4 regions of the Micromonospora sp. NPDC049282 genome follow, and region 2 is predicted to be linked to each of the others. Evidence: riboswitches for the same ligand, from Rfam matches in the RefSeq annotation. Region 2 holds a riboswitch; each other region holds the start of a gene.
The links. Region 2 has a riboswitch for cyclic di-AMP ahead of ACGFI2_RS13775 (NlpC/P60 family protein). Riboswitches for the same ligand answer to the same signal wherever they lie in the genome.

Region 1 (7,524 bases), on a different contig from region 2:
GTGTGCCGCAGCACCCGAACCAGAACGCCGGGCGGCGGACGGCGGTCGCGGACGGCCAGCACCCGTTCGCGGTGATCGTCGGCTGCTCCGACTCCCGGCTCGCCGCCGAGATCATCTTCGACCGCGGTCTCGGTGACCTGTTCGTGGTGCGCACCGCCGGGCACACCGCCGGCCCCGAGGTGCTCGGCAGCGTGGAGTACGGGGTCACCGTGCTCGGCACGCCGCTCGTGGTGGTGCTCGGCCACGATTCGTGCGGCGCGGTCCAGGCGGCCCGCGAGGCGGTACGCACCGGCTCCGCCCCGGCCGGACACCTGGGCGCCGTGGTGGACGCCGTCTCGCCCAGCCTGCTCCGTGCCGCCCGGCAGGGGGTCGAGGACCTCGACGGCATCGTCGACGTCCACATCGCGCAGATCGTGGAGACCCTGCTGGCCCGTTCGACGGTGCTCGCCGAGCGGGTGGCCGGTGGAGCGTGCGCGGTGGTCGGCATGTCGTACCGGCTCAGCGGCGGCGAGGTGCGGACGGTGGCGCAGTCCCCGACCCCGCTGCCCGCGCCGGCCGCGCCGGCGGACCCGGCGCTCGCCGGCTGAGTCGCACCCGGACACGCGAGAAGGGGCCGCCCTCGGGCGGCCCCTTCTTCGTGTGCCTGTCGCGTCAGAGCAGCGACATGTGCACGTGGTCGGTGTGGTTGGAGGGTCCGCTGTAGGAACTCCAGCCGGTCGCCGGGAACCAGATCTGCCGGTTCCAGATCACGTAGTAGATGCCCAGCCGGTCCGCGTTGCGGATGAGGAAGGCGGCCACCTCGTTGCCGTACCGGCGGGTGTCGTTGTTGTGCCACGGCGCGAAGCCGCTGTTCTGCAGCGACCAGTCACAGGCCTTGCCCTTGGGGTGCTCCCACGGCCCGCCCGGTCGGTAACAGCCCACGAAGCGGCTGAAGCCGGCGCGCTTGACCTCCTTGTACGCGTGCAGCGTGCGCGGCGTGACGCAGCCGGAGGTGGTCGGGTCGTTCTCGCTGCACGACTCCGACTTCCAACCGCCGTCGGCGGTGCGGCCGGGGCCGACCCGGGCGACCGGCGAGGTGGCCGAGACCAGGCCGCCGGTGAAGCCCAGCCCGCCGACCAGCTTCAGCGCCTTCTGCGCCTCGGTCCGCTCGCGGGCCATCGCGTTGGTCTGCTTCTCCTGCTCGCGCACCTCGGCGTCGGCGGCGATCTTGGCCTGCTCGGCGCGGGTCCTGGCGGCGTTGACGGCGGCGAGCCGCTGCGCGTTGTAGAGGTTCAGTTCGTCCAGGGCGCTGGCGCGTTCGACGAACGAGTCGGGCGACCGGCTCTCCAGCAGCATCGCCATCGCGCCCATTCGCCCGGTCCGGTAGGACTGCGCGGCGATCTGGTTGACCTGCGGGCTGAGCGCCGCCAGCTCGGCCTCCGCCGCCGCCTTCTCGGCGGTCAGCCGCTTCTGGCGCTCCTGAGACTTGGCGAGCTTCGCCTTCGCCTGGACGTAGGACCGGTTGGCGGAGTCGATCGCCTCGGTGATGAGCGGCGGTTCGCCGTCCTCCCCGTGCCCGGAGGGCTTGGGGGCGGCGGCGTGCGGGGCGGCCGTCGCCGGGGTCGGCCCGACCAGCACGGCGAACGCGGCGAGCACGGCCACCACGGGTGTCGACCAGCGGCGCAGGGGTGCCGTCACAGTGTTCCCTTCCGTCGACCGCCGACCGGGTTAGCTGACGGGTTCGGGACGGAAGCGGCCCCTACCGCTCGCGCGGATTCACCCCATGTACCTGGTTCCCCGGTTCGCCCGGAGGCGATTGGGCGGCGGCACCGCAGGCGCCGGTGCGCGCCTTCGGCGGTGACCGGGGCGAGGTTACCCGAGATCCCGACCGGGGATCTACGTCCGGAAGGCGACCAATCGCGAGAATTCGACATTGCCCAGCGTGAGCAGCATCGCGTTTGACGTCGGCCGTCACGCTGCGGAGTGTCACCATGCGGCCTCCGTGCTCCCCGGGTCGCCGGGCCGCCGTCCGCCGAGCGCCTCCAGCGCCTCGTCCCGCCCCTGTGGAGGCCGGGACGCGGGCGGTGGCGACGCCGGGGCGGCGTCCGGCACGGGCCGGCCGGCGGTGGTGACGACCGCGGCCAGCGCGGTGGTCATCGGTACGGCGGCGATCAGACCGAGCGTGGCGACCGCGCTGCGGACGATCTCCTGGGCGAGGAACTCGCTGGTGAGGATCTCGCTCACCGGGCGGGAGTCGGCGACCAGCAGGAGCAGCAGCGGCAGCGAGGCGCCCGCGTACGCCAGCACGATGGTGTTGACGGTCGACGCGATGTGCGCCCGGCCGACCCGGGTGGCCGCCCGGTAGAGCTGCCGCCGGGACAGGTCGGGGTTGGCGCGCGCCAGCTCGGTGACGGTCGCCGCCTGGGTGACCGTGACGTCGTCCAGCACGCCCAGCGAGCCGATGATGATGCCGGCCAGCAGCAGCCCGTGCAGGTCGACCTCGCCCTGGAACATGGACAGCGTGGTGGCGTCCTCGCTGCCGAAGCCGGTCAGGTGGGTGGCTCCGGTGGCCAGCGTGCCGAGCACGCCGGTGACCACCAGGCTGCCGAGCGTGCCGAGCACCGCCACGGAGGTCTGCGCGCTGATCCCGTGGGTCAGGTAGAGCACCACGAACATGATGAGTGCGGCGCCGACGATCGCCACCGGCAGTGGGGACCGGCCGGCGCCGATCCCGGGCAGCACGAAGCCGAGCAGGATGGCGAAGCTGGCCGCCAGCCCGCCGAGCGCGGCCAGACCGCGCCAGCGGCCGAAGGCGACGATCGCGGCGGCGAAGAGCGCCACCAACCAGACCAGCGGCGTGCCGCGTTGGTGCTCGGCGATGTTGTAGGTCTTCACCGTCGGGTCGGCCGGGTCGGTCAGCTCGACCAGGATCACCTCGTCGCCGACCTCGACCCGTGGCGCGCCGGGCCCCGCGGGGATCGGCGTCTCGACCTGCCTGCCGGCGTCCGGGCCCTGCTCCGCGGCGACGGTCACGGTGCCGCAGCGGCCGTCGGCGCCCTCCGGCGCCTCCGGGGTCGGCGGGCAGGGCTCGGTCACCACCCGGGTCACGGTGCCCTGGTGACGTGGCACGTTCGCGCCGCCCGCCGGCTCCGGTCCCGACCGGGGCCAGAGCGCCAGCGCCGCGATCACGGTGAGCGCGAGGAGCGGCACGACGGTCGCGAGGAGAAGCCGGCGTACCCGGGGTGGCGCGGGGGCGGGACGGGTGTGGTCGGCGCCCACGGCGTCTCCCAACTGTCGACGGCGCGACCCGGTCACCGGCCCGGTCGGTCCCCGGCCGGCGCGGACGGTGCTGACCACGCCCGGTCGTCGCCGGGCCATGGTAGCCAGCGCCGACCGGGGCGCCCGGCAGGCCGCTGCGGAGCCCATCCGCCGGCCGCGCCCGGGCGGGGGTGACCGGCGGTCAGCTCAGGCCGGCGCGCCGCCGCCGGTAGTCGTCCTCGTCGATCTCGCCGCGCGCGTACCGCTCGTCGAGGATGCGCCGGGCCGTACCCGGCGTCGCGGAGCCCACCCCGGGCAGCCTGACCACCAGCCAGACCAGCCCCGCGAGCGCCGCGAGCGCCAGCAGGGACCAGAGCCACATCCAACCCATCATCGGGCCCGACCACATCATCCGGCCGCCCTCCGTCCGTTCGGGCGGGTCGGCGCGGCGCCGACCCGGCCGTCACCTCGACGGTACGTGCACGAGCGGCCGGGCGGGCCGGGCCGCGCGGCCCATTTCCGGGGTCGGAAGTCCTGGTCAGCCGCGCTTCATCAGGCGGCCGACGGCGGCCATCATCTCGGTGGCCATCTCGTCGGCGCGGCCCTCGGCGGCGCCCTCGTGCATGCAGTGCCGGGCGTGGCCGTCGAGCAGGCCCAGGGCGACCTTGTCCAGCGCGGCCTGGATGGCCGAGATCTGCGTCAGCACGTCGATGCAGTAACGGTCGTCCTCGACCATCTTCTCGATGCCCCGGACCTGGCCCTCGACGCGACGGAGCCGGGCGAGGAGCTGGTCCTTGCTGGCGGTGTAGCCCCGGGTCGGGGTGGACGGCGTGGTCATCCGTCGAGGATAGCGTACCCCTCGGGGGTATGGTAACGTTCCGCTTGTACCCCCAGGGGGTATCAGATCGGAGGGCGAGATGGACACCACCTACCAGGTGAACGGCATGACCTGCGGCCACTGCGTCAACGCCGTCAGCACCGAGCTGACCGCGCTGCCGGGCGTCACCGACGTCCAGGTCGACCTGGCCACCGGCCGGGTCACCGTCACCAGCCAGGGCCCGCTGGACGCGGCCGCCGTCCGCGCCGCCGTGGACGAGGCCGGCTACGACCTCGCCGAGGCGTGACCGGCCCACGCATCGCACATCTCCAGGAGGCACCATGAACACGGCGACGAAGCTGAGCGGCTTCGCCCTCGGCCTCGCGGCGGTGTTCGGCGGGGCGTACGGGATCGGTCACCTGGCCGGTCCCGTCGCCCCGGCCGCCGAGACCAGCCACGACACCACCGACACCGACCACGACACCACCGACACCGACCACGGGACCGGCGCCGCCGGCCACGGCGACGAGGGCCCGGCCGACGCCGCGCACCTGCCCGGCGGGCTGCTCGTCTCCGAGCGCGGCTACACGCTCCAGCCGACCACCGCCCCCACCGGCCAGTTCGCGTTCCGGATCACCGGCCCGGACGGCCGGCCGGTCACCCGCTACGAGGTGGCCCACGACAAGCGCATGCACCTGATCGTCGCCCGGCGCGACCTGTCCGGCTTCCGGCACGTGCACCCGGAGCTGGCCGACGACGGCACCTGGCGGGTCGCCTCGCCGCTCGCCGGACCCGGCGTGTGGCGGGCGTTCGCCGACTTCACCCCCACCGGCGGGGAGGCGCTGACCCTCGGCGTCGACGTCACCATCCCCGGCCCGCTGGCCGCCCGGCCGCTGCCGGCGCCGGCCACCAGCACCACGGTCGACGGCTACACGGTCACGCTCACCGGCACGCCGGAGCCGGGCCGCACCAGCCGGCTCACGCTCTCGGTCAGCCGGGACGGCCGCCCGGTCACCGACCTCCAGCCCTACCTCGGTGCGTACGGACACCTGGTGGCGCTGCGCCAGGGTGACCTGGCCTACCTGCACGTGCACCCGGAGGGTGCGCCCGGCGACGGGCGGACGCCGGCCGGACCGGCGGTCACGTTCGCGGCCGAGGTGCCCTCGGCCGGGGCGTACCGTCTCTACCTGGACTTCCGGCACGGCGACGCGGTGCACACCGCCGAGTTCACCGTCGTGGCCGGCGACCCGACCGGGGAGGTGCCGCGATGACCACCACGGGCAAGACGCTGCCGACCGCGCCGAACCTGATCGAACTCAAGATCGGCGGCATGACCTGCGCTTCCTGCGCGGCCCGGATCGAGAAGAAGCTCAACCGGATGGACGGCGTCGAGGCCACGGTGAACTACGCCACCGAGAAGGCCACCGTCCGGTACGCCGACGAGATCGCGCCGGACGACCTGATCGCCACCGTGGAGAAGACCGGCTACACGGCCGAGGTGCCGCCCCCGCCCGCGCGTGACCGGGCGGCCGTGGCCGGCGAGCCGGTGGACGAGCTGCGCGGCGCGCGTACCCGGTTGTGGGTCTCCGCCGTGCTGACCCTGCCGGTGATCCTGCTGGCCATGGTGCCGGCCTGGCAGTTCGACTACTGGCAGTGGGCGTCGCTCACCCTGGCCGCGCCGGTGGTGGTCTGGGGTGGGCTGCCGTTCCACCGGGCCGCGCTGGTCAACCTGCGACACGGCGCGGCGACCATGGACACGCTTGTGTCGCTCGGCACGCTGGCCGCGTTCGGCTGGTCGCTCTGGGCGCTCTTCCTCGGCGACGCCGGGATGCCGGGGATGACCCACCCGTTCCGGTTCGACATCACCCGGGGCGACGGCGCCGGCAACATCTACCTGGAGGCCGCCGCCGGCGTCACCCTCTTCATCCTGGCCGGCCGATACTTCGAGGCCCGCGCCAAGCGCACCGCCGGCTCCGCGCTGCGCGCCCTGCTCGAACTGGGCGCGAAGGACGTGGCGGTGCGGCGCGGCGGGCAGGAGGTGCGGATCCCGGTCGACCAGCTCGCGGTGGGTGACCGGTTCGTGGTCCGGCCGGGGGAGAAGATCGCCACCGACGGCGTGGTCGAGGAGGGCACCTCGGCGGTCGACGCCAGCATGCTCACCGGCGAGTCGGTGCCGGTCGAGGTGGGGCCGGGCGACGCCGTGGTGGGCGCCACCGTCAACGCCGGCGGCCGGCTCCTGGTCCGGGCCACCCGGATCGGCGGGGACACCCAGCTCGCCCAGATGGCGCGGCTGGTGGAGCAGGCGCAGACCGGCAAGGCGGCGGTGCAGCGGCTCGCCGACCGGATCTCCGGCGTCTTCGTGCCGATCGTGATCGCCCTGGCCGCCGCCACGCTGGGCTGGTGGCTCGGCACCGGCGCCGGGCCGACCGCCGCGTTCACCGCCGCCGTGGCCGTCCTGATCATCGCCTGCCCGTGCGCGCTGGGTCTGGCCACACCCACCGCGCTGCTGGTCGGCACCGGACGCGGCGCGCAGCTCGGCGTGCTGATCAAGGGGCCGGAGGTGCTGGAGTCCACCCGCCGGATCGACACCGTGGTGCTGGACAAGACGGGCACCGTCACCACCGGTCGGATGGCGCTCGCCGAGGTGCTGCCCGCGACCGGCGAGGACGCCGCCGAGCTGCTCCGGTTGGCCGGCGCGCTGGAGGCGGCCTCCGAGCACCCGATCGCCCGCGCGGTCGCCGAGGCGGCGGCCGAGGCCGGTACGCCGCCCGCCGTCGGCGACTTCGCCAACGCCGAGGGCCTGGGCGTGACCGGCACGGTCGACGGCCGGACCGTGGTGGTCGGGCGCCTCCGGCTGCTGCGGGAGCGCGGTCTCGACGTACCCGAGGAGGTCGTGCGGGCCGCGACCGGCGCGGAGTCGGCCGGCCGCACAGCGGTCCTGGCCGGCTGGGACGGGCGGGCCCGTGGGGTGCTCGCGGTGGCCGACCCGGTGAAGCCGACCAGCCGGGCGGCGGTCGACCGGCTGCGCGGCCTGGGGCTCACCCCGGTGCTGCTCACCGGCGACAACGCCACCGTGGCGAAGGCGGTCGCCGCCGAGGTGGGCATCGACGAGGTGATCGCCGAGGTGCTGCCGGCCGACAAGGTGGAGGTGGTCGAGCGGCTCCAGCGCGAGGGCCGGGTGGTGGCCATGGTCGGTGACGGGGTCAACGACGCCGCCGCGCTGGCCCGGGCCGACCTCGGGCTGGCCATGGGCACCGGCGCCGACGTGGCGATCGAAGCCGCCGACCTGACCCTGGTCCGGGGTGACCTGCGGGCCGCGGCGGATGCCATCCGGCTCTCCCGCCGCACCCTGGCGATCATCAAGGGCAACCTGTTCTGGGCGTTCGCCTACAACGTGGCCGCGCTGCCGCTGGCCGCCGCCGGGCTGCTCAACCCGATGCTCGCCGGTGCGGCGATGGCCTTCTCGTCGG
Region 2 (7,524 bases):
GCTCCGGCCTGACGCAGTACGCCTACAAGGCGGCGGGCATCTCGCTCACCCACTTCACCGGCGCCCAGTGGAACGAGGGCCGGAAGGTCTCCCGCTCCGAGGCCAGACCCGGTGACCTGGTCTTCTTCGGCAGCGACCTGCACCACGTCGGGCTCTATCTCGGCAACGGGGTGATGGTGCACGCGCCCCGGACCGGAAAACCGGTCCAGGTGTCGAGCATCAGCACGCAACCGCTCGCCGGCTTCATCCGGGTCAGCTGACCCGAGCCGGCCACGACGGAGAAGGCCCCCGGTCCACCTGGACCGGGGGCCTTCCGCCGTTCCGGGTCAGCGCGGCGCGCCGACCGGCGACGGCAGGATCAGCACGTCGGCGAGGTTCACGAACATGATCCGGTGGCCGAACTGGACCTGCACGTAGCGGTTCTCGCCCCGCACCACGGTCTGGTCACCGGGGGCCGAGCCGTCGAACGAGACGGCCCGGTAGTACTCGCCCGGCAGCACGCCGCCGACCGCGTACCGCTGGCCGGCGGCGAGCGTGTACTGGAGAGGGGAGATGGCCTGGTAGGGGATGGTGTCCGGGTAGGCGGCCTGCTCCGGGTAGGCGCGGCCGTACACCGGGATCGTGGCCTTGCCGGGCCGCGGCGTCACCACGAAGCCGGTCGCCCACTTCCCGGTGGGCGCCGAGGCCGGGTTGTGGAACCACGCCTTCTGGCCGAGATACCAGATCGCCGTCCAGTCACCCTGCCGGCCGGCCACCGCGTACGTCTGTCCGGCGGAGGCGCGGGCCCCGTGGTCCGAGATGTACATGGTGTCCGGCGTGCCGTCCGGGCGCAGCCCGAGGTCGTTGACGAGCGGGGCGTCCGCGCTCGGCGCGCTCCGCAGGATCACCGCCGAGGAGCCGCGCGACGGGCAGGTCTCGGCCGGCGGGGTGGGCGTCGGCACGCCCGGCGGCTGCTGGTTGCAGCCGACGAACGCCGGCCGGTTGGTGGCGAAGTCCGGGTCGATGGTGACCAGCCCGGTACGCGACGTGCCGGTGGTCCGGAACGGCGCCTTCATCAGGTCGAAGTAGTGCGACCAGTCCCAGTAGGGCCCCGGGTCCCAGTGCATGCCCCGGACGGTGCCGGCGGTGGTGCCGGGCACGTTGTCGTGGCCGATGATGTGCTGCCGGTCCATCGGGATGCCGAACTTCTGCGCCAGGTACCGGACCAGCTTCGCCGAGCTGCGGTACATCGCCTCGGTGTACCAGGTGCCCTGCCCGGCGAAGCCCTCGTGTTCCAGGCCGATGGACTTGGCGTTGACGTACCAGTTGCCGGCGTGCCAGCCGACATCCTTGGCCTTGATGTGCTGGGCGACGTAACCGTCCACCGAGCGCAGCGTGTAGTGCCAGCCCAGGTAGTCGGCCCGCTTCACCAGGTCGACGCTCGGGTCGAAGTAGCCCTCGGTGTCGTGGATGACGATGTACTCGATCTTCTGCTGCTTCGGCCGGTTGCCCAGGTCGTGGTTGCCGTAGTCGCCCGGGTCCGCGCTGAGCTGCTCGTACGGCGCGGGGATCCACTCGCAGGCCAGCCGCACCGGGCACTCCAGCCCGTCCGGCCGCGCGGCGTGGCGCAGCCCGAGCCGGGCCAGGCCGGCGCGGTCCGGGCGCGCGGCGGTGGCGGCCAGCGTGACCCGCTGCCCGTCGTCGGTGGTGCGGGTCGCGCCCTGGCCGAGCTGGTCGTAGACCTCGTCGGCGAAGGCGGCCGCCGCGTCGGAGGTGTCCGCGCCGGAGTAGCGGGCCACCGCGCCGTACCAGGCCGCCGGGTCGCTGCCGGCGCCGACCGGCCCGCCCAGTGCCTTCTGGTACGAGGCGAGCAGCGCCGCGCCACCACGGATGTTCGCGGCCGGGTCGGTGCGCAGCTTCTGCGCGTCGAGCCCGGTGAGCGTCGCGGCGGCGTCGAGCGTCTGTAGCGAGGCCGTCGGGAGTGGTGTCTCCCGGGCCGGCGCGGCGGCGGTGGCCGGGTCGAGGGTGAGCGGGCGTGAGTCGTCGCCGCGCGGGTCCTCGTCCTCGTCGACGTGCGCGCTGCCCGGCGTGGCGAGCACGTGCGTGGCGTCGGTCAGGTGCATCGGGCCGTAGCCGCCGCTGGTGCTGGGCTGGCCCGGGTGGGCATCCCAGCGGGACTCCAGGTAGGAGACCCCGAGCAGCACGTTCTGCGGCACGCCGTACTCGGCCGCCGCGGCGGCGTACTGCTGCTGCCGGTCTCCGGCGGGTGGGGCGGCCTGTGGCGCGGCGGTCACCGGGCCGGTGGTCGCCAGCGCGGCGGCGGTCGCCACGGCGGCGGCGAGCAGTATCCGTCCGCCCGAGGGCGGGGGTGAGAGGTGCATCGAACCTCCTGGACAGGGATGGGGGTCACTGCGTCCCCCACCCTCACTCCGTTGGCCCGGGAGGGTCAATGCCTTTCCGGTGGGTAATCTGATGTGAAAGAAAGCTTCATTCGCGTCCGACCGGCACATCCGGTACGGAGTGTCACTGCCGTTCGGGTTGCGGATCGATAACAGAGGTCCCTACTCTGGTCAATCGTCGGCCGCCAGTTTCATCGTCCAACCCGGGCGGTGACGGTCCGACACCGCCGAGTCGCCCACGGGCGAACCGGGGACCCAGGTACCTGGGGTGAATCCGCAGTCACTGCGGTAGGGCGGCTCCCTTCCCGCCCGAACCCGTCAGCTAACCCGGTAGGCGGTCAGACGAAGGAGTACGGACGCCCGGTGGCACACCATGCCCCGCGGCCGACGTCGAGCCGGTCCACGGACCGGTCCGCAGTCGTGCCGCGTTCCCGCTGGTCCCGCTTCACCCCCACACTCGCCGCCCTGGTCGGCGCCGCGGTCGTTCTGACCGGTGGCGCGACGGCGGCCCGCGCCGAACCCTCGGTCGCCGAGATCGAGGCCCAGATCGACCGCGACTGGAACAAGCTCGAACCCGTCATCGAGCAGGTCAACGCCGTACGCGAGCAGCTCGGCGTGCGACGCCGGCAGGCCGACGCGCTCGGCAAGCAGATCGCCCCGCTCCAGGCCCGGGTGGACGCCGCGCTCGGGCAGGTCGGCGGGCTCGCCGCCGACGCCTACAAGGGTGACAACCTCTCCACCGTCAACGCCCTGCTGGGCAGCCGCTCACCGAGCGAGCTGGTCAGCGGTCTGGAGATGCTCGACCGCTTCGCGCACCACCAGCAGGAGCAGGTACGCGACATCGCCGAGCTGCGCGACGAGCTGGCCGCGAAGAAGAAGCCGCTGGACGCGATGGTCGCCGACCTGAGCCGTACCGAGGCGCAGCTCGCGGCGAAGAAGAAGCAGATCGACGCCGAGATCGCCAAGCTCCAGAAACTGCGGCTCAAGGTGTACGGCAACGGTGGCGGCGGCCCGCTCCGGCCGGCCCCCTGCCCGGCCGGATATCCCGGCGGCGCGGCCGGGGTGGCGGTCAAGTTCGCCTGCGCCCAGATCGGCAAGATCTACGTCTGGGGCGCCGCCGGCCCGGACCACTTCGACTGCTCGGGCCTGACCATGGCCGCCTGGGCCAAGGCCGGTGTCTCGCTGCCGCACAACGCCCGCCAGCAGCACAACGTCACGCGGCGGGTCAGCCGCGCCGAGTTGCGCGCCGGTGACCTGGTCTTCTACTACGGCGACCTGCACCACGTGGGCATGTACGTCGGCGACGGCTGGGTGGTGCACGCCTCCCAGTCCGGCAAGCCCATCACCATGAAGCGCGTCGACGACGGCGACATCAACAGCTACGGCCGCCCCGGCTGAGGTGCAAGGAGGGGCCCCCTGTCAACGCATTCCGCATAGGAGGGGGCCCCGCTCAACAGCGGCGGAGAGCGTCAGCGGGTCGGCCAGGTGCGCCAGCTCTGCCAGGACCGGCTCGGCGTCGGGCCGCGCTGGCCCTGGTAACGCGAGCCGTAGACGGCCGAGCCGTACGGGTGCTCGGCCGGCGAGGAGAGCCGGAAGATGCACAACTGACCGATCTTCATGCCCGGCCAGAGCGTGATCGGCAGGTTGGCCACGTTGGACAGCTCCAGTGTGACGTGGCCGGAGAAGCCCGGATCGATGAAGCCGGCGGTGGAGTGGGTGAGCAGACCGAGTCGCCCCAGCGACGACTTGCCCTCCAGTCGGCCGGCCAGTTCCTCGCCCAGCGAGATCACCTCGAGTGTGGACGCGAGCACGAACTCGCCCGGGTGCAGCACGAACGGCTGCCCCTCGGGAACCTCCACCATCGATGTCAGGTCGTCCTGCTGCACGGACGGGTCGATGTGGGTGTAAAGGTGGTTGTTGAAGACCCGGAACAGCCGGTCCAGGCGTACGTCGATGCTGGACGGCTGCACCAGCGTGGGCTCGAAGGGCTCCAGCGCGAGCGTGCCCGCCTTGATCTCGGAGACCAGGTCGCGGTCGGAGAGCAGCATCGGAACACCATAGCGACCGCTATCGGTGACCTGCGTGTCGGACTACTTCTTCGTACACCTGTTCGATAGAATGTCCGCATGGCTTCCTGGTCCGAATTCGCCGCCGACGAGCCCCGCCTCGCCGCCGAGATCCGCCTTCTGATCCAGCAGTACGGGCCGGGCTTCGGCTACCTCGCCACGGTCCGCGCCGACGGGGGCCCCCGGGTGCACCCGGTCTCCCCGCTGATCACCGACGACGGGCTCTGGTGCTTCGTCATCGACTCACCGAAACGGCGCGACCTCGAACGCGACGGCCGCTTCGCGCTGCACTCCTTCCCGCCGGAGGAGAGCGACGACGAGGCATACGTGGCGGGCCGGGCTCGCCCGGTGGTCGATCCGGCCACGGTGGCCCGGCTGGCCGGGCTCGGCCGGGCGGTGCCACGGGGTGACTGGCGGCTGTTCGAGTTCACCGTCGACGTGGCGATGCTGACCCGGCGCGATCCGGTGGTCCGTTCCGGTGCCGGTCGGCCGCAGGTGCGGCTCTGGCTCGACCCGCGGGGCGCCACGCCGGCCCTTCGACGCGAACCGCTCGTTGCGGAGGGGCGGCGCGGCCGGCACGGCTTCGACACCCGCCGCCCGGCCGCCTGACCGGGCCGAGAGGCCGTCCGATGGCCGGGCCGCGAGGCCGCCGCCCGGCTGGTCGGACGAGGCCGCCCGCTTGGCCCGGCCCGGAAACGACAGGTGCCGGCCCTGTCCGAGGACAGGGCCGGCACCGTGCGTGGTGCGTCAGGTCAGGCCGCGCGGTAGGCGTTCCACGCGGTGAGCATGCGGCTCGCCTGGCCGGCGGTGAACTGGTACATGCAGGAGTCGTAGGTGTAGTCCATGAAGTTGGTGATCGGGTCCTTGCCGGTGGTGGAGCAGGTGTCCCGGCCGGTCGGGCACTGGTAGGCCGGGGACGCCTCGGCCGGGGTGTCGGAGACGCTGTCACCCGAGCCCGAGCAGCCGCCCTGGAAGGTGTGGTAGAGGTTCAGCCAGTGGCCGATCTCGTGGGTACCGGTGTCACCCTGGTTGTAGTTGGTCGCCGTGCCGCCGGGCAGCGACTCGTTGAGCACGACCACGCCGTCCATCTTGTCCAGCGTCTGCTTCGGGAACGTGGCCCAGCCGAGCAGGCCGTCGCTCAGCTCACCCAGGTACATGTTGAGCGTGTTCTTGCCGCCCGTGCGCAGCGAGGTCTTCATCGACCGCTCCGCCGAGGAGCCCTGCACGATCGGGTACCACGACGTGTTGGTCACGCGGTTGATCTTCGTGAGCTGGAACGAGAACGCGGTGGCCGCGCCGCCGGTCGAGCCCGCGTACGACTGGTTGAGCACGCTGATCTGCTGGTTGATCAGCGAGTCCGGGATGTTGCCGCCGGCCCGGGTGCTGCTCTTCTGAATGACGTGCACGACAACCGGGATGGTCACGGTCGCCAGCGGGGCGACGGCGCCGGTCCGGAAGCTGGCCCGGGCGCGTTGCGCGGCGGCGAGGTCGGCCTCGCGTTCGCGTACCTGCTTGGCGGTCAGCTCGTTCGGGTCGAGCTTGGCGTTGCCGCCCTTGGCGACGCGGGCGTCGGCGTGGGCGTCGGCCGGCTCGGCGCAGACGCCGGCCGGAGCGGCCGAGAAGGCCGAAGCAGCGGGGACGACGCCGACGGCCGCGGTGCTGAGCAGCAGCGCGAGAGTCGACGTCGCGACACCGGCGGTACGCCGGGTCAGCAGGTTGGGACGGAGTCCCATGGGCCCACCTCTTTCTTACGACGTGACCGGGGGTGTGTCACGCCGGGTCGGAAACGTGGAGCAGACGTTACATCCCATCGACGAATTTGAGAACGGCCATATGTTGCCGGCGGGCAAATTGCTTGATCGACCGGCCCGACCGCTCCGGCGGAGGTACCTGGGTGCACGGGCGTGGTGACCTCAGGTACAGTGGTGCCGCCCGCGGGTGTAGTTCAATGGCAGAACATCAGCTTCCCAAGCTGACAGTGCGGGTTCGATTCCCGTCACCCGCTCCAGCACGAAGGCCCTGCCCAGGATGAGAGTCCCGGCCAGGGCCTCGCTGCTACCCGCAGTGGGCACGGGTGAGATCGACCATGAGCTGACGGCTCAGCCGGTCAGTTCCCGCACCAGGGTCGTCCGGTCCTCGCTCCACAGCTCGATCGAGTAGCGCAGGCCGAATCCGGCGAGCACGGCCCCGAGTTCCTCCGTCCGGGACGGCTCGACGACACCGCTGAAGATGCGCGGCTCCATCAACTCGATGCACGCCCACTCGTGCTTGACCTCGTAGTCGGTCCACGAACTTGCGCGAGCGCGCCAGCCCGCCCGGACGAACATCTCGGCCAGTTCCCGTGCGGGCGGGGCATCGGTGAGGCTGCCGTATACGTTGTTGTCCAGGACGGCCAGGTGGTCGGCGAGACGCGGTCCGGGGGTACCGCCGGAAGTGATTTCCACGCCTGCCAGTCTCCCGCACATTCGCTACCGCCACCGGCCGCGAATCCGGTGGACGGTCGGGAGCCTGCCACCGCAGACTCTCGGGCATGGCGGAGCCCTGCGTCCTGGGTCGTGGCACCAGCCCTCGTTGGGTGGTCCATCCCCCGGTGGATCCGTATGGCGAGGGGTACGTCCTGACCGTCGCCACGGAGCTGCGCGACGAGGGGGTGACCGCTCCTCGAAACGGTGGCGGCCAGGACCGCCTCTAGAGTTCCGGCATGGCCTTCTTCGCCGTACACCGCAACGGCCGGCCGGCGACCGTCGACGACCTGGCGCCGCTCGCCTTCGCCGGGAACGCCCACTTCACCGCCATGCAGGTGCGCGGCGGCCGGGTACGCGGCCTCGACCTGCACCTGGCCCGCCTGCGGGAAGCCTCCCATGAGCTGTTCGGCGCCGCGCTGCCCGACGACCGGGTGCGCACCGCGCTGCGGGTCGCGATCAACGCCGGCCCACCGGACGTCACGCTGACCGCCACCATTTATTCGGGTGCGGACGAGGATGAACCGGACCTGCTGGTCCGGACCCGGGCCGCCGCGTCGCCGCCCGCCGGGCCGCTGGCGCTGGCGGCGTACGAGTACGAGCGGTTCCTCCCCGCGG
Region 3 (7,524 bases), on a different contig from region 2:
CGTCTCGCCGATGCAGTGGCGGATGGTCGGGCGGCGTGGCCGGCTGGCGTCCTGGACGGTGGTCGGCGATCCGGCGCAGACCGCCTGGACCGGCGATCCGCAGGAGCTGGACCGGGCCCGGGACCAGGCGTTGGGGCAGCGTCGCCGGCATCGCTACGAGCTGACCACCAACTACCGCAACTCGGCGGAGATCTTCGCCGTGGCGGCGGCGGAGATCCGCCGGCTGTACCCGGATCTGGCGCTGCCGGACGCGGTGCGGTCCACCGGCGTGCCGCCGGTCCAGCGCACCGTGGCCGCGGCCGAGCTGCCCGCGGCCACGGTCGAGGCGGCCCGGGCGCTGCTGGCCGAGGTGGAGGGCACGGTCGGCGTGATCACGCCGGTGCCGCGCCGGGACGAGGTGGCCGGCTGGCTGGGCGGGATCGGCGCCGGCCGGCTCCAGGTGGTGAACAGCCTGCAGGCCAAGGGCATGGAGTACGACGGCGTGGTGCTGGTCGCGCCGGGCGAGATCCGGGCCGATCCCGGCTCCGGGGTCCGGACGCTCTACGTGGCGCTCTCCCGGGCCACCCAGCGCCTGACCACGCTCGACCCGGTGGCGTGACCAGACGCTCACTTGCACACATAGCGATGTGAGCATAGATTGGTTCCGGCCGAGGCACGGGGCGGAGGGTGTGTGCGTGGGCGCAGGTCATGACCACAGCGGGGCGGTGGCCAACGCGGCACACCGCCACCGGGGGCGGCTCTGGGCCGCCTTCGCGCTGCTCACCGTGCTGATGCTGGTCGAGGCGGTGGCCGCCTTCACGACCGGCTCGCTCGCCCTGCTCTCCGACGCCGGGCACATGTTCACCGACGTGCTCGGCATCGGCATGGCGCTCGCGGCGATCAGCGCCACCCGGCGTGCCCGCACCGACCCGCAGCGCACGTTCGGGCTCTACCGGCTCGAGGTGCTCGCGGCGCTGGCCAACGCGGTGCTGCTCGGCGCCGTCGCGATCTACGTCCTGATCGAGGCGGTACGCCGGTTCGGCGAGCCGCCGGAGGTGCTCGCCGGGCCGATGCTCGTGGTCGCCGCGCTCGGCCTGCTCGCCAACATCGCCGCGTTCGCGCTGCTGCGAGCCGGCGCGCAGGAGAGCATCAACCTGCGCGGGGCGTACCTGGAGGTGCTCGGCGACCTGCTCGGCTCGCTGGGCGTGATCGGCGCCGCGCTGGTCATCGCCGGCACCGACTGGTGGTGGGCCGACCCGCTGGTCGCCGTGGCGATCGGCCTGTTCATCCTGCCGCGCACCTGGCGGCTCGGTCGGGCCGCGGTGCGCATCCTGGTGCAGGCCGCGCCGGAGCACCTCCAGGTGACCGCGGTGCACGACCGGCTGGCCGCCGTGCCAGGCGTGGCCGAGGTGCACGACCTGCACGTCTGGACGCTCACCTCGGGCATGGACGTGGCCTCGGCGCACCTGGCCGTCGACGCGGGCGCCGAGGTCGCCACCGTGCTGGCCGCCGCCCGGGCCGCCCTGCACGAGGACTTCTCGATCGACCACGCCACGTTGCAGATCGAACCCGGAGCGTCAGCCGGGGCCTGCGGCCCGAGCGAGTGGTAATTAGGACAGACTTAAATCAGTGTGGTTATTGTTGGCATATGCCGGTTTTGCCCGGTAACTGGCTCCGGTCGGCGGAGCCGGCTCCGGGCAGCGCCGGTAGGCTCGGTCGCGGCCACACCCCGGGCGCCACTCCGGCGCCCGTGGGCGCGGCCGGCGCCTAATCGCCCGCAGGGCGAGCCGGGGAACCACGCACGTGGGGTGCATCCGCGTCAGCGGTAGGGATCTTCCGTCCCGAACCCGTCAGCTAACCCGGTCGGCGGCTGACGGAAGGACACCTGAATGCCCACAGTGGCACCTGTACGACGGACGGCCGCCCGGTTGGCGGCCCTGCTCGTCGCGACGCTGGCCCTCGGCGTCGCGACCGTGCCGGCCTCCCCCGCCTCGGCGGCGCGGTCGACCTACCCGACCGGCCTGCTCGCCGCCGCACCCGGCGACGACGACGAGGGCGGCACCCCGACGCTGCGCGAGCAGCTCGACGCGGCCAGCAAGGGCTGGCTGGACGCCAAGGCCGCGCTGAACCACTCGGTTACCCGGCAGAAGCAGCTCAACGACCGGCTCGGGACGATCGACGTGGAGCTGGCCGAGCGCGACGCCAAGGTCGGCGAGATCGCCCAGGTGGCGTACCGCACCGGCCGGATGGGCACCGCCGCCGCGCTGCTCGCCAGCCGTAGCCCGGAAGGCTTCATGGACCGGGCCGCGGCCCTGGAGACGGTCGCCGCGCACGAGGACCGGACGCTGCGCGACCTGATCACGACCCGGGACGAGGCGATCCGCACCCGCGCCGCGCTCGACGGCGAGATCCGCGAACAGCGCAAGCAGGTCACGCTGATGGCCAAGCGCAAGGACCAGGCCGAGCGGGCACTGGAGGTCGCCAACCGGCGGCCGGCCGCCGACAGCGGCAGCAGCCGCAGCAGCGACGGCGGCGGCAGCCCTGGGGGCACGTCCACGGCGAACGCGAAGCCGGCCAAGCGCAACTCCGACGGCTCGTGGCCGGCGGAGTCGTGCAGCGTCAACGACCCGACGCCGGCCAGCGGCTGCATCACCCCGCGCACCCTGCACGCGTTGCAACAGGCCAAGGCGGCCGGCTTCACCCGGTACGTCTCGTGCCACCGCCCCAGCGGCTCGGGCGAGCACCCGAAGGGGCGGGCCTGCGACTTCGCGGCGCAGAAGGACGGCTTCGGCGGCGTCGCCAGCGGCGGCGACAAGACGTACGGCAACAACCTGTCGGCCTACCTCATCCGCAACGCCGACCCGCTCGCCGTGCTCTACGTGATCTGGTTCAAGCGGATCTGGCTGCCCAGCAGCGGCTGGAAGTCGTACAGCGGCGGCAACGGCGACCCGTCCAGCGACCACACCAACCACGTGCACCTGTCGGTCTACTGAGTCCCTACGCCCCACGACGTACGCCGGATGTCGTCGCGCGGCCCACGACCCGGGCCGCGCGACGGCCGACGATCGGGGCATGAGACGACTCTCCCCCGCCGGCCGCAAGGCGCTGCTCACCGCGCACCTGACCACCTCGCTGGGCTGGCTCGGCACCGACCTGACGCTGCTCGCGCTCGGCGTGGCCGGGCTGCGCGGGGCCAACCCCGAGGTGGTCTACCCGGCGGCGGCGCTGCTGGTCACCTGGCTGTTCGCGCCGCTGAGCGTGGCGGTCTGGCTGGTCGGGACCGTGAGCGCGCTGCTCACCCCGTGGGGCCTGCTGCGCTGGCGCTGGGTGCTGGTGAAGTTCGCGCTCACCACCGTCATGCTCGGTCTGGTGCTGCTCCTGCTCACCCCCCGGATCCGGCACCTCGGCGCGCTCGCCGGGGCCGCCGACGCGCACCTGCGGGTCGACCTGGTGGTGCCGCCGGCCGTCTCCACCACGCTCCTGCTGATCGCCACCGTGCTGTCCACGTACAAGCCGTGGGGGCGAATGCGGCGGGGCCGGCCCGGCTGACCCGCCGAGTCAGGCCGGCCGACCCTCCAGGGTCGCGCCGAGGCGGGCGGCGAGGCCCAGGTGGGCCGCCCGGGCCTGGCGGAACGCGTAGCCGAACAGCGGCGCCGGCGCGGTGAGGGTGATCTCCACGTCGATCCGCACCACGCCGTCGGGCTCGTCGCGCAGCCGGGTGTGGTTGCGCACCGTCGTCGCCGGCTGCTGCCGGGCGACGGTGACCACCTCGTCCTCGTTGGCGATCAGCACGTCCGCCTGGTAGGTCACCGGGAAGTGCAGCGGACCGAGCTCCAGCCGATCGGTGATCGCGTAGCTGGCCAGCGCGCCCGGCCGGGGCGGCAGCCGGCGGACCCGCACGATCAACGGATGCAGCTCGCCCTGCCGGCTCAGGTCGCCGAGCAGGGCTACCGCGTCCGCCCGGCGACACCGGGCCTGCACGGTGTAGCTGAAGCTGTCGCTGCTCTGCAAACCGGTCCCCCTCGCCGTCGTGGGTCCGGACGATCGTCCCGTACCGGGGCCGGGCTGGCAACGGGTCGAAGGTCCCCCGGTCGGCGAGGCCGAGGTGGCGCTCAGGCGCCGGTCTCCACGCTCGGCGGCGGTCGCGCGCCTCAGGCGCCCGGGAGCACCTCGGGGATGTCGTCGGCGAACCAGGGCTCGGGCGCGCCGAAGAGGCCGAGCAGGCCGGTCACCCAGAGCTGCCGGTGCACGAACCGGCTCGGCTCGGTGACCACGAGCTTGACGCCGCTGACCTCACAGGTCTGGAAGCCGGCCACCATGGCGCTGATGCCGACCGAGTCGATGAACGTGACGAGCCGCATGTTCAGCTCGATCCGGGCGGGGCGTCCCTTGGCGAGCACCTCGGCGATTGCTTCCCGGACCTCGTACGCGGTGTCGACGTCGATCTCCCCTCGGGGAGCGATCTGCACGACACCACCCGGACGCAACGACTTCACGATCGACAGGCTCACGCGAGCACCTCCACTCGCCCCAACGGGCGCCTCATCAGTACGCGGGCCGCGACCGAGAGTATTCCTCCAACGGCCCCGGTCGCCACCCCCCGGGATGAGCAATTCGCGGACTGGGCACACCTGGGCGAGCCCAATCCAGACCTCCGGGTTCCGATTTCCCCTTCGACGCGGACCGCGACCAGCCGAACGACCGAGCCGGGCCGACCGATCCGCCGACCCAGGGTAGCGGGCCCGCGCACGCCACTGGGAACACCCACCCTTCGGCGCGTTCGGGTGATTTGTCGGTTCCTACCCTGATCACCCCGGGCGAGGGTGGGGTTTGGGACGAGGGTGGGTGGGGCACTGCCCACCAGGAGTGAACCGTGACGCGCCGGATGAACACCGGAGTCCGAAGTGGCCGCCGGGCTTCGGCACCCGAGGAGGTAGAACGATGTTCGGATCCAGCCTGATGGACCGCCGCAGCAAGCCCGAGCGGGTCGCGGACCAGGCGTGGCAGCAGCTGCTCTCCGCGGTCGGCTCCGCCGGTGACAGCGTGCGCGACGTCACCCGTACGGCCCGCCGCAGCTCCTCCGGGCTGGCCGACGACGCCACCGACCTGGTCGGCTCCGCCGCCGACGAGGCGCGCCGACGGGCCGGCCTCGCCTTCGACGCGCTCGCCGGTCGCCGCCCCGCGCTGCCCTGGACGCTGCTGATCGCGGCGGCCCTGGCCGGCGCCGCCATCGGCTGGGCCGCCGGCACCGCCGCCCGCGCCGCCGGCAGCCGGGAGCGCAGCGCCGACGAGATCGAGTTCGTGGACGTCGACCGGCCGAACTCGCCGGCCGGCCTGGACGGCTGACCCCACACACCTCGCACGACGAGCGGTGGGCGGGGGGGCGCCCCCCCCCCCCCCCCGGGGGGGGCGCGGCCCCCCGCCCCGCCCACCGCCACGTTGCGGTTCGCCCCCGGACGCTCGCCCGGAGAGGTCGGTCGCGAGCGATATACCCCAGCGGCATGATCATGACTCAGCGGTACATCGCGCCAGACCGCACCAGTCCTCCGGGCCGACCGGTCAGCGGGCGGTGCAGGAGACGGTCGGCGCGCGGTTGCCGCCGGTCGCGGTCCCGGTGAAGCCGACCGTGGTCGACCCGCCGACGCCGAGGTTGCCGTTCCAGCCGGCGTCCGTCACCGTCACGGCCGAACCGGTCTGGGTGTACGACCCGCTCCACAGCTGGGCGATCCGCTGCCCGTCCGGGAAGGTCCAGGTCAGTGTCCACCCCGCGATCGGCGCGGTGCCCGGATTGCGCACCGTCACCTCGGCCTGGAAACCGCCCGGCCAGGTGTTCGTCACCGCGTAGGTGGCCGCGCAGCCGCGCCCGGTCGACGACGGGGTCGGCGTGGGGCTCGGCGAGGTCGGCGTGGGCGTCGGCCTCGGGCTCGGCGAGGTCGGCGTGGGCGTCGGCGTCGGGCTCGGCGAGGTCGGCGTGGGACTCGCCGAGGTCGGGGTCGGCGTCGGCGTGCCGCCGAGCCGGTCCGCCACCAGGATGCCCCGGCCGTTGGTGCCCAGGTAGACCCGGCCGTAGACGCGCGGGTCACCGGTGAGCGCCTCGCCCGCGTTGCCGTACTGGTGCGTGTCGTCGTTGATCCGCACCCAGGTCGTGCCGGCGTCGTCGGAGCGGTACACGCCGGCCGTGCCGTCGACCGTGCCGACGGTGAACAACGCCGGATACGTCCTCCCGGGCGCCGCCTTGCCGAAGCCGACGTTCACCGCCGACGACACGCCGGTCACCTTCGTGAAGCTCGTGCCGGAGTTGGTGGAGTGCCAGAGGCCACCCTCGCCGGCCAGCCAGACGTCACCCTCGACGCCGGGTAGCGCCTTGAACTTGACGCCGGTGGTGGGCAGGCCGGTCGCCGCGGTGGCGGTGAACGCCGCCCCGCCGTTGGTGCTGACGTAGAACTTCCCGGCGCTGACGCCGTAGAACCTGTTCGGGTTGACCCGGTCGGACTCGACCGTGGCGTTGGCCGGGATGCCGGTGGCGGCGGTCCACGAGTTGCCGAAGCCGACCGAGCGGACGACCTGCTGCCCGGCGTCACCGGGCGACCAGACGAACTGGCTGCCGTCGGCGGACGCGGCCACCGTGCCGCCGTTGTTGATCCCGCCGGGTTCGGTGCCCTGGAACCAGTTCGCGCCGCCGTCGGTGGAGAAGGCCACGTGGCTGTCGTTGGGCCGGTCGGAGTCGGTGAAGTTACCGGCCCGGACCATCACCGCCGGCTTGGTCTCCGCGTAGTCGAGGCTGGTGGTGCTGGTGAAGACCGGCTGGGTGAACATCATCGGCGGCACCGCGCCGAGGTCGGTGTGGCGGAAGCCGCCGATGTCGCCGAGCCCACTGACCAGCGGTGCGCCCGACGGCGGGCTGATCAGGTCGAGCACGGCGGTCTCCTCCAGCCCCTTCACCATCGGCGTGATGGTGAAGGTGCCACCGGTGTCCCACTTCGTCAGGCCGGTGGTGCCGTAGATCGTCGCGCCGGTGCCGTACATCATCCGGTCGCTGTTGAACGGGTCGATCTCCAGCGACTCGTTCATCCAGCCCAGCTTCGGGGTCTCCTCCGGCGGTGCCGGGTTGGCGCCGAACGTCAGCCACGGCACCGAGCTGACGTCCATGGCGTACTTCTTGCTCCGGTTCGGATAGCTGGTGAAGTCCCAGATCCGGGTCCAGGTCGCGCCCCCGTCGGTGCTGCGCCAGAAGATCGCGTCCGGCCACCAGGAGATCTGGGTGGCGACCATGAGCGTGTTCGGGTGCTGGCGGTCGATGGTCAGGCCGGAGTAGCCGAAGTAGGCGTCCCCACTGGACGACGGGACCGGGCTGATCTGCGTCCAGGCGCCGGTCGCCCGGTTGAACTTCCACACGTCGCCCTTGCCGCCGTCGTACGGGCCGCCGGTGTCGCTGGTGGCGATGTAGAGGAAGCCGCCGACCGGGTCCACCACGCCCTTGTGCGCCAGGTAGCCGGTCGGCTGGCCGGGGATCCGCTCCCAGGTCGCGCCGGCGTCGGTGCTGCG
Region 4 (7,524 bases), on a different contig from region 2:
AGATCGGCCACGGCATCGACGACAACACCCCGGGCGGCATCTCCGGCGGCGGCACCCAGGAGTTCGTGGCGGACACGTTCGGCGCGGCCACCGAGTGGTTCGCCAACGAGCCGTCCAGCTACGACGCGCCGGACTTCCTGGTCGGCGAGAAGATCAACCTGGTCGGCTCCGGCCCGATCCGCAACATGTACAACCCGTCCGCGCTCGGCGACCCGAACTGCTACTCCAGCAGCGTCCCGGGTGGCGAGGTGCACGCCTCCGCCGGCCCGGGCAACCACTGGTTCTACCTGCTGGCCAACGGCAGCAGCCCCACCAACGGGCAGCCGTCCAGCTCCACCTGCAACAGCAGCAGCGTGACCGGCCTGGGCATCCAGAAGGCCATCAAGATCATGTACAACGCGATGCTGCTGAAGACCTCGTCCTCGTCGTACCTGAAGTACCGCACCTGGACGCTGCAGGCGGCGAAGAACCTCTACCCGGGAAGCTGCACCGAGTTCAACACGGTCAAGGCGGCCTGGGACGCGGTCAGCGTGCCGGCGCAGTCCGGTGACCCGACCTGCGCCGGCGGCACGCCGACGCCCACGCCGACCACCACGACCACCCCGCCGTCCGGCGGCTGCTCCGGCAACAAGCTGGCCAACCCCGGCTTCGAGTCGGGCAACGTGAGCTGGACCGTCTCGTCCGGCGTCATCACCACGGACAGCGGCCAGGCGGCGCACGGCGGCTCGTACAAGGCGTGGCTCGACGGCTACGGCTCCTCGCACACCGACACGCTCAGCCAGTCGGTCACCATCCCGGCCGGCTGCCGGGCGACGCTCAGCTTCTGGCTGCACATCGACAGCGCGGAGTCGACCACCTCCACCGCCTACGACAAGCTGACCGTCAAGGCCGGCAGCACCACGCTGGCCACCTACTCCAACCTGAACAAGGCCACCGGCTACGTGCAGCGGTCCTTCGACGTCTCGTCGCTGGCCGGCACCACGGCGACCATCTCGTTCAGCGGCGTGGAGGACGCCTCCCTGCAGACGTCCTTCGTCGTCGACGACACGGCGGTCACGCTGAGCTGACCCCGACGCGAGCGGCCGGCCGTCGTCCTCCCGACGGCCGGCCGTTCCGCGTCTCCGGCTCGCGGCTTGCGGGATCTGGTACGGAACGGCCTCTCATAGGGGACTTCCGTACCAAGATCTACATCTTGGCGGGCGGTCAGGCGGAGCGGGCGGAGCGGGCGGTTCGGGACGCGGCGACGCGGTCGCGGCGGATCCGCGCGGCCACCTCGTGCATCGTCCGGCTGAACAGCTCCGCCTGGTCGGGCAGGCCGCCGAGGCGGGCGGCGAGCGCGTCGGTGTCCGCCCGGGCGGAGTCGCCGACCTGCGCGTCCAACTCGCTCAGCGCGTCGTTGACGGCGTCGACCAGGTGTCCGCAGAGAACCTCCAGCGGCAACCCGGCCAGCTCCGGGTCGACGACGACGGAGTGCAACCGGCCACCCTGGACGGCGACCGCCCGGACCCGGCCGCCGACGGCCGCGCCCTCGGCCCGGAGCAGCTCGCCCGGCTCGCCGTCGGCGAGCACGCAGGCCCGGGACCGCATCGCGGCCAGCGCCTGCTGCGTGCGGGTCAGCAGCTCGTCGAGGCTCGCGGCGGCCGAGAACGCATCGTTGGTCATATCCGCGCTTTCTTCACGTCTTAGCCGAGTCTGGTGACCATAGCAACAGGCGGCGACGGAACCTCGTCACCCGCCGCACCAGGCCGGCCGCCGACGCCGGGAGCAGGACGGACGCCCACCACTCCCGGCGTGTCGCGCGGGGGCGAACGCCCGGCCGGACGACCGGCCGGGCGCTCGCGTCGCCTGCCGGCGCGACGTGGTCCCGAGGACTCGCGACCCGGACCCGCAGCACGCGACCGGACCGACGGGACGCGACGCAGACGCGACACGGCGGCCCGGAGCCGGGGATCAGCGCAGGCGCAGCCGCTGGCCCGGGAAGATCAGGCCGGGATCGTCGCCGACCACGCCCCGGTTACACGCGTGCAGGGCGCGCCACCCACCGGCGACGTGCTTCGCCGCGGCGATCTCGGACAGGGTGTCGCCGGGCCGCACCAGGTAGGCGCCGGTGGCCGGCGCGCCGCGCCGCTCACCGCCCGACGAGGTGGCCCTCTTCGTGGTCGGGGCCTTCCTGGACGCGGTGGAGCCCGACTCCTTGCCGGCGTGCGTCCGGCTCGACCCGGCCTTCCTGCCGCTCCACCCGGCCTTCCTGCCGCAGACCGGCCAGGCGCCGATGCCCTGCCCGTCGAGGACCCTCTCGGCGACGGCGATCTGCTCGGAGCGGCTGGCCCGGTCGGCGCGGGCGGCGTACCGCTGGCCGCCGTGGCCGTTCCAGGTGCCGCGCGAGAACTGGAGCCCGCCGTAGTAGCCGTTGCCGGTGTTGATGTGCCAGTTGCCGCCCGACTCGCACCGGGCGACGGCGTCCCAGTTCAGGCTCGCGGCGGCGGCCGGCGCGGCCGGCCCGAGCAGCGCCACGGCGCCGGTAGCGGCGCCGGCTACGAGCGCGCCGATCACGGTACGGCGGCGCCGGGCTGAGTATGCGGTTGACATGTGGATTCCTCCACGCCGACGAGGTGAGCTGTCGGGTTCGGGCCGAGGAGCCCGGCCGCCGGTGGCGGCTTCACCCCGAGGTGACGTGCACCGTGGAACGTGTGGGTCCCCCGCTCCCGCCCGAGGTCCGGGTACCACCGGGCCGGCGGCGGGATTAGGCGTTACCGGCCCGTGGTGTCCGCGACTGCGAACGGAACCGAGGCTAGGGACGATTTCCGACGATCGCCCGCTTCTTGGGACGTTCTTCACCCGCCCGGGCTACCGTGCGACCGCCGCGTCCACGGTGGTCGGGTCCGCCATCACCCGGCCGGTGGTGGGGCTACCGTGGGGCGGGACCGGCAAGATCGCGTAAGGAGCGGGGCGATGACCGACCACGGACACGAGCTGACCTTCGGTGGCTTCCTCACCCCCGCCGCCGGTCGCCCCGACCAGGTGGTGGCGCTGGCCACGCTCTGCGAACAGGTCGGGCTCGACCTGGTCACCTTCCAGGACCACCCGTACCAGCCGGGCTTTCTGGACACGTGGACGCTGATGTCGTACGTGGCCGCCGCCACCGCCCGGATCGGTCTGGCCGGCAACGTGCTCAACCTGCCGCTGCGCCAACCTGTGGTGCTGGCCCGCAGCGTGGCCAGCCTGGACCTGCTCACCGGCGGCCGGGTCGAACTGGGGTTGGGCGCGGGCGCGTTCTGGGACGCGATCGAGGCGACCGGCGGGCGGCGGCTCTCCCCCGGCGCGGCGGTCGACGCGCTGGACGAGGCGATCCAGGTCATCCGCGAGGTCTGGGACACCGAGCGGCGCGGCATGATCCGGGTGCCCGGGGAGCACTACCGGGTGGTCGGGGCGAAGCGCGGTCCGGCGCCGGCGCACCCGGTGGGCATCTGGGTGGGCGCGTACAAGCCGCGCATGCTGCGGCTGGTCGGGCGGGCCGCGGACGGCTGGCTGCCGTCGCTGGCGTATCTGCCGAAGGGACCGGACGACCTGCCGGCGCTCAACGCGCTGGTCGACGAGGGCGCGCGGGCAGCCGGGCGCGATCCGGGCGCGATCCGCCGGATGCTCAACGTCACCGGCACGTTCACCCGCTCGTCCACCGGCTTCCTCGCCGGGCCGCCGGAGCGGTGGGTCGAGGAGCTGGCCGGCCTCACCCTGGAGCACGGCGTCACCACGTTCATCCTCGGCAGCGACGAGCCGCGCGCCCTCCAGATCTTCGCCCAGGAGGTGGCGCCGGCGGTCCGGGAGCTGGTCGCGGCCGAGCGCACCACGCCGGGCAGCGGCGCCCGGGCCGTCGCCGACGAGCAGGCCGCCGCCGGCGGCCCGACCACGCTCGCGGTCACCCCCACCCCCGATCCGGGGGTACGGCTGAGCGCCCGCCGCCTCTGGGACGAGACGACCCGACCGACCGCCCCGCCGCCACCGGCCGGACAGGTCTACCCCGCCCGGGGGCAGGCCGCCGGGCAGCACCTGGTGGACGTGCACGACCACCTGCGTCAGGAGCTGGCCCAGGTGCGCGACCTGCTCGACCAGGTCCGGCGCGGGGCGGTGTCGCCGGGCGGGGCCCGGGCCGCGCTGAACGAGATGACCATGCGGCAGAACGACTGGACGCTGGGCGCCTACTGCGCGGCGTACTGCACGGTGGTGACCCAGCACCACGGCCTGGAGGACGCGTCGATCTTCCCGCACCTGCGCCGCTCCGACGCCGGGCTGGCGCCGGTGCTGGACCGCCTCGAGCAGGAGCACGTGGTGATCCACGGGGTAGTGGAGAGCGTCGACCGGGCACTGGTGGAGCTGATCCGCTCCCCCGGCGACTTCACCGGCCTGCAGGAGGCGGTGGACCTGCTCACCGACACCCTGTTGTCACATCTGTCCTACGAGGAGCACCAGATCGTCGAGCCGCTGGCCCGACACGGCTTCTTCCCCGGCCAGCTGTGACAAGCGGGAGCCCCTCCTATCGCGTAGGCGATAAGAAGAGGCCCCTCCTTGCATCTAGAGGTTGCGGGCGAGACGGTCGGCGAGGATGCGGGTGAAGCGGGCCGGGTCGGCCAGCTCCCCACCCTCGGCCAGCAGCGCCATGCCGTACAGCAGCTCGGCGGTCTCGGTCAGCGCGGCGGCGTCGCCGCCCTCGCCGTGGGCCTTGCGCAGGCCGGTGACCAGCGGATGGGTCGGGTTCAGCTCCAGGATCCGCTTGACCCGGGGCACCTCCTGACCCATCGCCCGATACATCTTCTCCAGCGTCGGCGTCATGTCGTGCGCGTCGCCCACCACGCAGGCCGGCGACGTGGTCAGCCGGGTGGACAGGCGCACCTCCTTGACGCTGTCGGTGAGCGCGCCGCCGAGGAAGGTGAGCAGGTCGGCGTACTCCTGCCGCTCGGCCTCGGCCTTCTCCTTCTCCTCCTCGGTCTCCAGGTCGACCTGACCCTTGGCCACCGAGCGCAGCGTCTTCCCGTCGTACGCGCCGACCCGCTCGACCCACACCTCGTCCACCGGGTCGGTGAGGATCAGCACCTCGAAGCCCTTGGCCCGGAACGCCTCCAGGTGCGGGGAGTTCTCGATGGTGGCCCGGTTCTCGCCGGTGGCGTAGTAGATCTCGGTCTGGCCGTCCTTCATCCGCTCGACGTAGCCGCGCAGCGTGGTCGGCTCGGCCGGGTCGTGGGTGGAGGCGGCGCGGACCAGGTCGAGCAGCGCCTCGGTGTTGTCCGGGTCCTCCAGCAGACCCTCCTTGACCACCGGCCCGAACTCGGTCCAGAACGTGCGGTACGACTCGGCCGACATGTCCTTGAGCGTGCCGAGCACCTTCTTGACCAGCCGCCGGCGCACCGCCCGGATCTGCCGGTCCTGCTGCAGGATCTCCCGGGAGATGTTCAGCGACAGGTCGTGCGCGTCCACCACGCCCTTGACGAAGCGCAGGTAGTTGGGGATCAACGCCTCGCAGTCGTCCATGATGAACACGCGCTTGACGTAGAGCTGCACGCCGCGGCGGCCCTGCGGGGAGAACAGGTCGAGCGGGGCGTGCGAGGGCAGGAAGAGCAGCGCCTCGTACTCGAAGGTGCCCTCGCCGCGCATGTGGATGGTCTCCAGCGGGTCCGCCCAGTCGTGCGCGACGTGCCGGTAGAACTCCTTGTACTCGGCCTCGTCCACCTCGTCCCGCGAGCGCGCCCAGAGCGCCTTCATCGAGTTGAGCGTCTGCTCCTCGCGGGTGCTGGCGCCGTCCTCGCCGGGCTTGTCGACGGTCATCCGGATCGGCCAGGCGATGAAGTCCGAGTATCGCTTGACGATCTCCCGGATGGTCCGCTCGTCGGCGTAGTCGTGCAGGTTGTCCTCGGCGTCGACGGCCTTAAGGTGCAGGGTGACCGAGGTGCCCTGGGGCGCGTCCTCGACCTCCCGCACCGAGTAGGTGCCCTCGCCGCTGGACTCCCAGCGGGTGCCGCCGGCCTGGCCGGCGCGGCGGGTCAGCAGCGTCACCGTGTCGGCGACCATGAAGGTGGCGTAGAAGCCGACGCCGAACTGGCCGATCAGCTCCTGCGAGGCGGCGGCGTCCTTGGACTCGCGCAGCTTGCGCAGCAGCTCGGCGGTGCCGGACTTGGCGATGGTGCCGATCAGCGCGACCACCTCGTCGCGGGACATGCCGACGCCGTTGTCCCGGACGGTGAGCGTGCGGGCGTCCCGGTCGACCTCCAGCTCGATGTGCAGGTCGGACGTGTCGGTCGACAACTCCTTGTCGACAAGCGACTCCAGCCGCAGCTTGTCCAGCGCGTCGGACGCGTTGGAGATGAGTTCACGCAGGAAGACGTCCTTGTTCGAGTAGATCGAGTGCACCATCAGCTGCAGCAGCTGACGCGCCTCGGCCTGGAACTCCAACGTCTCGACCCGGTCGCTCACACCGACTCCCTTCACCGTGGCGGTCCTACGGCGGAAAGGATACGAGGGGTGACGGCAAGGGCACGCACCGGCCGGGCCTCGGCCGGAAAATCCACTGGTCCAACCAGTTGACGGGTTGATGTGTGCCGGACCACACTCGTGGCCATGGCCTTCGTCCCCGCCCCCCGCGCCTCGGTTTCCGACCACGTCTTCGGCCAGCTCCGCGACGCGATCGTGGCCGGCCGGTACCGCCCGGACGAGACGCTGCCCGGCGAACGTGAGCTGGCCGCCGGGTTCGCGGTGAACCGGCACGCGGTCCGGGAGGCGCTGCGCCGGCTGCAACAGCTCGGCCTGGTCCGGGTCAGCCAGGGCGGCGCGACCCGGGTGCTCGACTGGCGGGTGCACGCCGGCCTCGACCTGGCGCTGTCGCTGGCCCGCTCCGGCGACGTGCTCCCGGTCGAGACGCTGGTGCGCGACATGTTGGAGATGCGGGCCTGCGTCGGGGTCGACGCGGCCCGGCTCTGCGCCGAGCGCGCCGACGAGGCCGTGGTCGCCGCGCTGGTCCGGGCGGCCGAGGAGTACGGCACGCTCGCGCCCGACCTGGACCGGATGGCCGAGGCGAACATCCGCATCTGGCGGCTGGTCGTGCGGGGCAGCGGCAACACCGCCTACCAGCTCGCCTTCAACAGCCTGGTGGCCGGCACGTTCGCGGTCGGCGACGTCCCCCCGGACGCCCGCGCCGCCGAGCTGCTCGACGTGGCCGGCCACCGCCGGCTCGCCACCGCCGTCGCGTCCGGCCAGGGCGCGGCGGCCGCCCGGCACGCCCGGGCGCTGCTGACCGCCCCGGTCACCACCCCCACCACCCCCACCACCGGAAGGGAAGCGCGCGCATGATCCCCGCCGTGCTGTACGCCGTCCCGGCGTTCCTGCTGCTGATCGTCATCGAGGCGGTCTCCTACCGTTTCCTCCCCGACGACGACGAGCGCGGCTACGAGCTGCGCGACACCACCACCAGCCTGTCGATGGGCCTGGGCAGCCAGCTCATCGGCTTCCCCTGGAAGCTGCTCACCGTCGGCCTCTACG

Region 1: another riboswitch for cyclic di-AMP. It lies ahead of ACGFI2_RS07515 (coiled-coil domain-containing protein); the one in region 2 lies ahead of ACGFI2_RS13775 (NlpC/P60 family protein).
Region 3: another riboswitch for cyclic di-AMP. It lies ahead of ACGFI2_RS28075 (coiled-coil domain-containing protein); the one in region 2 lies ahead of ACGFI2_RS13775 (NlpC/P60 family protein).
Region 4: another riboswitch for cyclic di-AMP. It lies ahead of ACGFI2_RS04455 (transglycosylase family protein); the one in region 2 lies ahead of ACGFI2_RS13775 (NlpC/P60 family protein).

Annotation. Positions count from the first base shown of each region.
Region 1 covers NZ_JBICSL010000003.1:211,599-219,122, forward strand. Annotated here, with positions in the region: gene ACGFI2_RS07510 (carbonic anhydrase) at 1-587, shown strand, start outside; gene ACGFI2_RS07515 (coiled-coil domain-containing protein) at 652-1,677, opposite strand; cyclic di-AMP (ydaO/yuaA leader) riboswitch at 1,682-1,812, opposite strand; gene ACGFI2_RS07520 (YibE/F family protein) at 1,966-3,258, opposite strand; gene ACGFI2_RS07525 (SHOCT domain-containing protein) at 3,440-3,619, opposite strand; gene ACGFI2_RS07530 (metal-sensitive transcriptional regulator) at 3,776-4,075, opposite strand; gene ACGFI2_RS07535 (heavy-metal-associated domain-containing protein) at 4,155-4,361, shown strand; gene ACGFI2_RS07540 (hypothetical protein) at 4,396-5,325, shown strand; gene ACGFI2_RS07545 (heavy metal translocating P-type ATPase) at 5,322-7,524, shown strand, end outside.
Region 2 covers NZ_JBICSL010000006.1:230,138-237,661, reverse strand. Annotated here, with positions in the region: gene ACGFI2_RS13785 (C40 family peptidase) at 1-260, shown strand, start outside; gene ACGFI2_RS13780 (N-acetylmuramoyl-L-alanine amidase) at 327-2,360, opposite strand; cyclic di-AMP (ydaO/yuaA leader) riboswitch at 2,594-2,731, shown strand; gene ACGFI2_RS13775 (NlpC/P60 family protein) at 2,799-3,776, shown strand; gene dcd (dCTP deaminase) at 3,848-4,426, opposite strand; gene ACGFI2_RS13765 (pyridoxamine 5'-phosphate oxidase family protein) at 4,505-5,053, shown strand; gene ACGFI2_RS13760 (zinc metalloprotease) at 5,197-6,177, opposite strand; tRNA gene ACGFI2_RS13755 (tRNA-Gly) at 6,379-6,452, shown strand; gene ACGFI2_RS13750 (hypothetical protein) at 6,544-6,888, opposite strand; gene ACGFI2_RS13745 (aminotransferase class IV family protein) at 7,146-7,524, shown strand, end outside.
Region 3 covers NZ_JBICSL010000025.1:13,950-21,473, forward strand. Annotated here, with positions in the region: gene ACGFI2_RS28065 (HelD family protein) at 1-598, shown strand, start outside; gene ACGFI2_RS28070 (cation diffusion facilitator family transporter) at 675-1,589, shown strand; cyclic di-AMP (ydaO/yuaA leader) riboswitch at 1,734-1,864, shown strand; gene ACGFI2_RS28075 (coiled-coil domain-containing protein) at 1,869-2,972, shown strand; gene ACGFI2_RS28080 (hypothetical protein) at 3,052-3,528, shown strand; gene ACGFI2_RS28085 (SRPBCC family protein) at 3,538-3,990, opposite strand; gene ACGFI2_RS28090 (STAS domain-containing protein) at 4,131-4,490, opposite strand; gene ACGFI2_RS28095 (hypothetical protein) at 4,921-5,325, shown strand; gene ACGFI2_RS28100 (cellulose binding domain-containing protein) at 5,539-7,524, opposite strand, start outside.
Region 4 covers NZ_JBICSL010000002.1:141,366-148,889, forward strand. Annotated here, with positions in the region: gene ACGFI2_RS04445 (M4 family metallopeptidase) at 1-1,067, shown strand, start outside; gene ACGFI2_RS04450 (YbaB/EbfC family DNA-binding protein) at 1,204-1,662, opposite strand; gene ACGFI2_RS04455 (transglycosylase family protein) at 1,951-2,589, opposite strand; cyclic di-AMP (ydaO/yuaA leader) riboswitch at 2,588-2,760, opposite strand; gene ACGFI2_RS04460 (LLM class flavin-dependent oxidoreductase) at 2,953-4,515, shown strand; gene htpG (molecular chaperone HtpG) at 4,570-6,462, opposite strand; gene ACGFI2_RS04470 (FadR/GntR family transcriptional regulator) at 6,607-7,335, shown strand; gene ACGFI2_RS04475 (sterol desaturase family protein) at 7,332-7,524, shown strand, end outside.